One region of the Mesobacillus stamsii genome, then DNA from elsewhere that is predicted to be linked to it. Evidence: riboswitches for the same ligand, from Rfam matches in the RefSeq annotation. Region 1 holds a riboswitch; the other holds the start of a gene.
The links. Region 1 has a riboswitch for lysine ahead of J2S25_RS05135 (transporter substrate-binding domain-containing protein). Riboswitches for the same ligand answer to the same signal wherever they lie in the genome.
Positions count from the first base shown of each region.

Region 2: another riboswitch for lysine. It lies ahead of J2S25_RS05400 (aspartate kinase); the one in region 1 lies ahead of J2S25_RS05135 (transporter substrate-binding domain-containing protein).

Region 1 covers NZ_JAUSUN010000004.1:212,479-216,911, forward strand. The annotation lists gene dcuS (DcuS/MalK family sensor histidine kinase) at 1-218, opposite strand, end outside; gene J2S25_RS05130 (dicarboxylate/amino acid:cation symporter) at 446-1,696, shown strand; lysine riboswitch at 1,863-2,044, shown strand; gene J2S25_RS05135 (transporter substrate-binding domain-containing protein) at 2,154-2,990, shown strand; gene J2S25_RS05140 (amino acid ABC transporter permease) at 3,051-3,788, shown strand; gene J2S25_RS05145 (amino acid ABC transporter ATP-binding protein) at 3,805-4,433, shown strand, end outside.
Region 2 covers NZ_JAUSUN010000005.1:20,698-25,130, reverse strand. The annotation lists gene J2S25_RS05410 (hypothetical protein) at 1-466, shown strand, start outside; gene uvrC (excinuclease ABC subunit UvrC) at 482-2,254, shown strand; lysine riboswitch at 2,324-2,500, shown strand; gene J2S25_RS05400 (aspartate kinase) at 2,648-3,880, shown strand; gene J2S25_RS05395 (YslB family protein) at 4,067-4,433, opposite strand, start outside.

The DNA.
Region 1 (4,433 bases):
CGAGCGGCTTGATTGTCTTCTAAGGCATGAATGACAATATTAGACTTGGAGACAGTCCTCGCAACAATTAACGCCTTTTCTTCCTGGGTTTTTCTTATGTTTTTACTAACAGAATTGCTGATCAATAGGTCGGTAATCATCAGGGATATCAAAACGACTAAACAAACGAAGAAAATGATGATGATGCTTAATTTAAACCGAAACCGCTGTCTTTGCACGCGAAATCCCCCACATTGCTTTTATTAGCTGCTAATTTTCATTGTATAGAAAGGATGGAATTGGCGAAAGCAAACTTAACTGATTATTTTATTTTTTCTCTTTCTTTAATTACAAAACAGTTTTTAAAGTTTATTAAACTAGATTCCGTGTTCACGAAATTGTAATATATTAATATTCCAAGAAAATGTAATCGTTTTCAAAATTTCTCAAAGGGGAGGGAATTGGCTTGAAGATTAACTTTAAGAGTCTTACTACACAGGTGATTATTGGTATTTTTCTCGGTATTATGATCGGTTTTATTTTTCCTGATATCGGTTCGCAGTTGAAGGTGCTTGCAGACATTTTTATTAAACTTGTTAAAATGGTTATTGCTCCAATTATTTTCCTGACGATTGTCATTGGAATTGCAGGAATGGGAGACTTAAAAAAGGTCGGCAAGATTGGGGGAAAGGCGCTAATTTATTTTGAAATTGTTTCGAGTATTGCCCTCGCAATCGGAATAATCGTTGCGAATGTCATCAAAGCAGGAAATGGCATTGATGCGAAAGCAGGAGAAGGGGATGTATCACAATATACAAAGGCAGCAGAGGAAACTAGCCATGGATTCATGGATTTCATTCTAACAATCGTACCGGATAGTTTCATAGGTGCATTTACCGGAGGCCAACTTCTGCCAGTGTTGTTACTTGCTATCCTATTCGGCACTTCCCTGGCACATATTGGCAAAAAGGGGAAGCCGATTTTAGAGTTTTTTGAAAGAATCGCCGATGTCTTCTTCGGAATTGTTAATATCATTATGAAGATCTCTCCACTTGCAGCTTTTGGAGCCATGGCCTATACAATTGGCGAATTTGGCATTGGTTCCCTCTTTTTCCTAGGTAAATTGATGGGTTCTGTCTACCTGACAATGGCTATCTTTATTTTTCTTGTCCTTGGAGCGATTGCAAAGTTTCATGGGTTTAATATCTTTAAATTCATTGTGTATATTAAAGAAGAAATTCTACTCGTCATTGGGACATCATCATCGGAAGCAGCTTTGCCGAAAATGATGGAAAAACTCGAGAAATATGGCTGTTCCAAGCCCGTTGTAGGACTTGTGCTTCCAACTGGTTATTCCTTCAACCTTGATGGAACATCCATCTACCTTTCGATGGCGGCACTATTTATTGCTCAGGCCTATGGGGTAGACTTGAGCATCTGGCAGCAGATAACCCTCCTAGGAGTGTTGATGCTTACCTCAAAAGGGGCGGCAGGCGTAACAGGCTCCGGCTTCGTGACACTTGCAGCGACACTTGCGGTATTTCCATCCATACCAGTCGAAGGAATGGCGCTTATCCTCGGAGTAGACCGCTTCATGTCAGAGGCCAGAGCTATTACAAACTTAATTGGCAACGGTGTCGCAACCGTTGTGATCTCTAAGTCTGAAGGAGAGTTCACACCCGTAACAGAGGCAGTACATTCCAAGGTATCGGCATAAACCTTGAACATTTATCCAAGCAGGCAGCCTCTTAGCTGCCTGCTTTACCCATTTTTTGAATGAAAGTTACATAGATTATTTGATTTTCCAAAAAGAACTAGATTGACAGAACGGAAAGGTTGTTGTAGCCTAGTTACTATAATTAAATATTTAACCTCACTTTTGCTAGTGAGGTAGAGGCGCGATATTTAACAGTCTTTGGCGGAGTTTGAGAAGCTTTGATGCCATGGAGAAGGAAATGTCGCCGAAGCGGGCAATATTCTCATTGTTGTTTGCTGGGTCTGCAGTTAAGAACTGCAGGACTGTCTCAATGGACTCCCCAGTTTATTGAGTTGTGCTATCTCGTTTTGGGAAAAGAGAGGACTTTAGGGCATCTGTCAATAATGCGACCTGAGTTTATCTCAGGTCGCTTTTTGTTGTGTGTAAAACGCTCTAACTAAACCAAGGAGGAACGAACATGAGAAAAAAGGGGTCATTATTTTTAGCATTGCTGCTTTCAGCAATGATTTTACTTGCAGGGTGTGGTGCTGGTAACGATTCTGCATCAGGCTCATCTGACGACAATACATTTAAGATAGGCCTTGAAGCTGGTTATGCTCCATTCAACTGGACTCAGAAGGATGATTCAAATGGCGGAGTGAAGATATCAGGAACTTCTGAGTATGCAGGCGGGTATGATGTCGAAATCGCAAAGAAAATCGCTGATGGTTTAGGAAAAGAATTAGTTGTCGTTAAAACGGAATGGGACGGACTAGTTCCATCATTGACTTCAGGCAAGATTGACGCAATTATCGCAGGGATGTCCCCAACAGCAGAGCGTAAAGAGACAATTGATTTTTCGGACAACTACTATAAATCGAATCTAGTAATGGTTGTTAAAAAAGGTGGAAAATACGAAGATGCGGCTTCCATCCAGGATTTTAAAGGTGCTAAAGTTACTGCTCAATTAAATACCTTCCATTATTCCGTAATCGACCAAATGGAAGGAGTGTCCAAAGAGACAGCGATGGACAACTTCCCGGCAATGAGGGTTGCGCTTGAATCTGGAATCATCGATGGCTACGTTTCGGAGCGTCCGGAGGCTGTCAGCGCTGCCGCTGCAAACGAAAACTTTGCGATGGTGGAATTTGAAGATGGATTCAAAACTTCAGAAGATGATACTGCTATTGCTGTTGGACTTCAAAAAGGCAGTGAGTTAACGGACAAAATCAACGAAATTTTAAAAGGCATCTCAGAGGATGAGCGTACAAAAATAATGGATGCTGCTATTAAGAATCAACCTGCAGCAGAATAACATTCCATAAAACCGGCTGTACTACTATACAGTCGGTTTTATGGTGAAAGGAGAAGGGAAATGAGTTTAGAGTGGATCGTTAAGATCGTTTCAGAAAACTGGCAAATGTTCCTTCGCGGAGCCGGAGTTACCCTTTATATTTCCTTGATCGGTACAGTTGTGGGGGCTATTATTGGTTTAATCGCAGGGGTAATCCGTACAATCCCCGCTCCGGAGCACGGAGTGAAAAAATGGTTTCTCCTTTTCGTGAACTTTTTACTGTCGGTATATATTGAGTTTTTTCGGGGTACCCCGATGATTGTTCAGGCTATGGTCATATATTATGGGTCTGCGTTAGCATTCGGTGTGAATATAGAGGTAATGGCTGCCGCTCTTATTGTTGTTTCCATTAATACAGGGGCTTACATGGCAGAAATTGTTCGCGGTGGAATTGTATCTGTTGATAAAGGACAGTTTGAAGCTGCGCAGGCAATAGGTATGAATCATCTTCAAACGATGATGAATGTTGTCCTTCCGCAGGTGGTTCGCAATATCCTGCCGGCAACTGGCAACCAGTTTGTAATCAATATTAAAGACACTTCCGTTCTAAATGTAATCTCCGTTTCAGAATTGTATTTCTTAACAAAATCAGTCGCAGGTAACAACTTCAGATATTTCGAATCATTTTTTGTTGCATGTGTGATCTATTTTGTCATGACCTTCGCTGTAACACGAATTTTACTTTACTTTGAAAGAAGACTAGAAGGACCAGATAACTATACAATGGTTCGTGGCGAAGAAATGCAACCAGCGAAGTAATGAAGGAGGAGAGAGTGTGGAAACAGTAATTGATATACAGCATCTTAACAAATCCTTTGGCACTCATGAAGTTCTCAAAGACATCAGCTTCTCAGTCAATAAAGGAGAAGTCATGACGATCATTGGCTCCTCGGGATCTGGAAAATCAACTCTTCTTCGCTGCATTAATCTATTGGAAAAACCAAGCGGTGGAGAAATTATCTATAACGGAGAGAATATTCTAGATGATAAGCATGATATTCCAACCTATCGCAGACATTTAGGAATGGTATTCCAGCAATTTAATTTATTTACGAATCACAATGTCTTGAAAAATTGTACAGTTGGCCAAATCAAAGTATTAGGCCGTTCAAAGGAAGAAGCCGAAAAGGTAGCAATGAAATACTTGAAGATTGTTGGCATGGATCAGTATATTAATGCCAAGCCAAAGCAGTTATCAGGCGGCCAAAAACAACGGGTAGCAATTGCCAGGGCGCTATCTATGGAACCGGACGTCCTGCTGTTTGACGAACCAACTTCGGCACTGGACCCAGAAATGGTTGGCGAAGTCCTTAAAGTAATGAAGGAACTTGCGGTGTCCGGCCTTACGATGCTGATTGTAACGCATGAGATGGAATTCGCGAAGGAAGTATCAGATCGTGTCGT
Region 2 (4,433 bases), on a different contig from region 1:
GCCTTTGGCACTGCTGATTGTTTTTTTGGGCTCGCTCTTTTTTTTACGAAAAAGAGCCGGGAAAAGTCCACGCTATTTAGCTATTGGCTTAATCATTGCCCAGGCAATTGTTTCAACTAGCTATGTGCAAAAACAAGCTGAATCATTCCCTGCTGTGTATCAGCTGGCAAATTATCTTCAGGAGCAGCCTGATGGTTTTGTCGTGTATACATGGGAGGAAACAAGGGTGATGCAGTTCCTCGGAATGACTTATCCTCATAAACGAGTTTACACCTATGAGGTTTTTCTTCATGACCAGCAAGTATATGAAGGAAAAACGATTTATGTAACAAACAGTGTGCTAGAAGGGTTTCGCGCTCAGGGTGTCGATCTCGGCGGAAGGCTTGAAGCAGTAAAAACGTTTTCGTCCAACGAAATTTTCGACCCAGTCTATCATGAGATTGTTTTATATAAATGGACACCGTAACAGGAGGTGAATGGCATGAATGAGCAAATCAAGAATAAGCTTGCTTTTCTCCCTGCACAGCCAGGATGTTATTTAATGAAGGACAGGCAGGGAACCATCATTTATGTGGGGAAAGCCAAGATTTTGAAAAACAGAGTGCGCTCGTATTTTACCGGATCGCATGATGGTAAGACGCTAAGACTTGTCAATGAAATCGAGGACTTTGAGTATATTGTCACCTCTTCCGATATGGAAGCATTGCTGCTAGAAATCAATCTGATCAAAAAACATGACCCAAAATACAATGTCATGCTGAAAGATGATAAGAGCTACCCTTTCATCAAGCTGACGGCAGAGCGGCATCCAAAGCTGATCATTACCCGCAAAGTTAAGAAAGACAGCGGCAAATATTTTGGGCCATATCCGAATGTCCAGGCAGCCAATGAGACGAAGAGACTGCTCGATAGAATATACCCGCTCAGGAAGTGCTCGACGCTGCCGGACCGCGTCTGTCTCTATTACCATTTGGGCCAGTGTCTGGCACCATGCGTCAAGGATATCAGCAAAGAAGAGTACAAACAAATTACGGATGATATCACGAAATTTTTGAATGGCGGTTACAAGCAAGTTAAACTTGATTTGACAGAAAAGATGGCTGCAGCTGCAGAAGAACTTGACTTTGAGAGGGCAAAGGAGTTTCGCGACAGGATTGCTCATATTGAAGCAACAATGGAAAAGCAAAAGATGACAACGACAGACTTTACCGACCGGGATGTGTTTGGTTATGCTGTCGATAAAGGCTGGATGTGTGTTCAGGTTTTTTTTATCCGCCAGGGAAAATTAATAGAACGGGAAGTTTCGATGTTCCCGATCTACAACGAACCTGAAGAGGACATTCTCACCTATCTCGGACAGTTTTATGCGAAAAATGAACATTTCAAGCCAAAGGAAATTTTGGTGCCAGAAAGCGTCGATCTCGAGCTGGCTGAAGGTTTGCTAGGCGTAAAAGTCCTCAAGCCCCAGCGCGGCAAAAAAAAGGAGCTAGTCCATTTGGCTTCAAAAAATGCAAAGATAGCCCTGCAGGAAAAGTTTTCGCTGATCGAGCGCAATGAAGAAAGAACGATCAACGCAGTCGAGAACCTTGGCAAACAAATGGGGATTTATACACCGTATCGGATCGAATCATTTGATAACTCCAATATCCAGGGGACCGACCCAGTTTCAGCGATGATCGTATTTATCGATGGGAAGCCTGAGAAAAGGGAATATCGGAAATATAAAATCAAATCAGTGAAAGGGCCAGATGACTACGAGTCGATGAGGGAAGTCGTTCGCCGCCGGTATACTCGAGTGTTGAGAGAGGGATTGCCTCTGCCTGATTTGATCCTTATTGATGGCGGGAAAGGACAGATCGATTCCGCCCGGGATGTCCTTGAGAATGAGTTAGGTCTTGATATCCCGATTGCCGGTCTGGCCAAGGATGATAAACACCGGACTTCCCAGCTGCTTTATGGCAACCCGTTGCAAGTAATCGAATTGCCGCGGAACAGCCAGGAATTTTACTTGCTGCAAAGGATTCAGGATGAGGTGCACCGTTTTGCTATTACCTTCCATCGCCAGCTGAGGGGGAAGAGTGCTTTCCAGTCCATCCTTGATAATATTGACGGCATTGGAGAGAAACGCAAGAAAGCACTTTTGAAGCACTTTGGTTCAGTGAAGAAAATGCGCGAAGCTACGGTGGAAGACTTAAGTACAGCTGGATTGCCGGCGAATATCGCACGGGAACTATACCAGAAATTGCAGGATTAAGGTAGCAATCTCGTTTGTTGTATGCTATAATGATAAAAATTTCATATTGCTATCACTTTAGAGTAATAAAGTGTAGATAGAGGTGCAAGTTTCAAAAGTAAAAGTCCGGAGAATGATCGGATTCGAGGAAGGCTTTGAAAGGGGATGCTTGCCGAAGTGGGGAGATGCCTATCGATTTTCCTGCTGGTCCTTCGTTGAATAAACGCAGGATTGTCAAGATTGCCATCTTGGAGTGCTATCTCATGTTGCAGCGTATATACACGTTTATCAAGCAATGGGAGCCACTTCCATTGCTTTTTTTGTTTTTCCGCACTTTTTTAAGGGATATACATATGCGGAGAAACCATGGAGTTCTTACAAGGCAAAATAAAGAGGAAGAGGCAGGGGAAACTTATGGGATTAATTGTTCAAAAATTTGGTGGTACATCGGTTGGCAGTGTGGAGAAGATCAGGAATGCTGCCTCACGAACAGCAGAAGAATGGAAGAATGGCAATCAAGTCGTGGTAGTGGTTTCGGCAATGGGCAAGACGACCGACCATCTTGTCGACATGGCGAACGAGATTTCCGAGGCACCATCCAAGAGGGAAATGGATATGCTTTTGACGACTGGCGAGCAAATCACCATTGCGCTTTATGCGATGGCGCTTGCACAGAACGGCATTGAGGCCATTTCTTTTACGGGTTGGCAAGCGGGTGTTAAGACCGAAGCCATCCATGGAAACGCTCGGATAATTGACATCGAAACAGACAGAATTTCGAAAGAGTTGTCAGCTGGAAAGGTAGTCATTGTTGCTGGATTCCAGGGTGTAACAGCTGATGGGGATATCACTACACTTGGACGCGGTGGCTCAGATACAACTGCCGTCGCACTAGCAGCTGCTTTGAAGGCAGATAAATGCGATATTTATACAGACGTGACTGGGGTATTCACCACAGATCCAAGAATAGTGAAAAGCGCTAGAAAGTTACTGAACGTTTCTTATGATGAAATGCTTGAGCTTGCGAACTTAGGAGCAGGGGTGCTTCATCCACGTGCAGTCGAATTCGCTAAAAATTACGGACTGCGGCTGGAAGTAAGATCCAGCATGGAAAAAGAAAGCGGCACGATTATCGAGGAGGAAAATGAAATGGAGCAAAATCTAATTGTACGCGGAGTAGCATTTGAAGACCAGATCACAAGAGTATCCGTACTTGGGGTTAGCACTTCCTTAAAAGGGCTATCTACGATTTTTTCAACACTCGCCCAAAACCACATCAACGTAGACATCATTGTTCAGAGCCGTACAGAGGCTGGCGCGGCCAATATTTCTTTCTCCATCAAGAGCACTAATCTTCCAGAAACACTTGACGTATTGGAGAGCAATAAAAAATCATTGAATTACCAATCAATCGAATCGGAAACAGGCCTTGCAAAGGTATCGATCGTAGGGTCGGGAATGGTCTCCAATCCAGGAGTGGCCGCGAAGATGTTTGAAGTCCTTGAAGAAAACGGCATTCAGGTGAAAATGGTCAGCACATCAGAAATCAAAGTTTCCACCGTTGTCCCTGAAAAACAGATGGTAAATGCCGTTGAATCACTGCATGAAGCATTCGAGCTGTTTTCAGGAACAGTTAAGACGAACTAAATAATCTATTGAAGCTTTCCGGGACATAGGAAAGCTTTTTTATATGCTGTTATGCGACCGTAAATGGAAAAGTAAAAGTTTATGGTCACTTTAGAAGGGATAATGTGCGATAAGAGGAAAACCTAAGAATTTATGGCCACATGAAAAGGGAAGGCACAGCATCGGTTTCGCTGTGCCCTCTCCTATTTATTCAATAATATCAGTCTTATCCCACTTGATTGTAAACTGAACTTTGAATGATTTCTTATTCGGGTGCTCGAAGGCTTCGGCTGTCACCTTTTTTTGATATTCTATTTGTTGGGCGATGAAGCCGGCTTCGAGCTGGAAAGTGGAATTTTGGTTTTGATTCAGTCTCGAGGAAATCAGTTCGCTGCTGAGTTCCAACAGCATTTCTCTTTTAGATTCTTCTTTGACGGTTAGGAGGCCCCAGCTGGCGTCCTGGAAAAATTGGACCGTCTCCTCCATGCTTGTTAATGGATATTTCCTAGCGAGCCGCTTTCCGGCCCAGTAAAGGATTTCGGGTTTGTCTTTGCCGAGCAACTCATTCAATAGA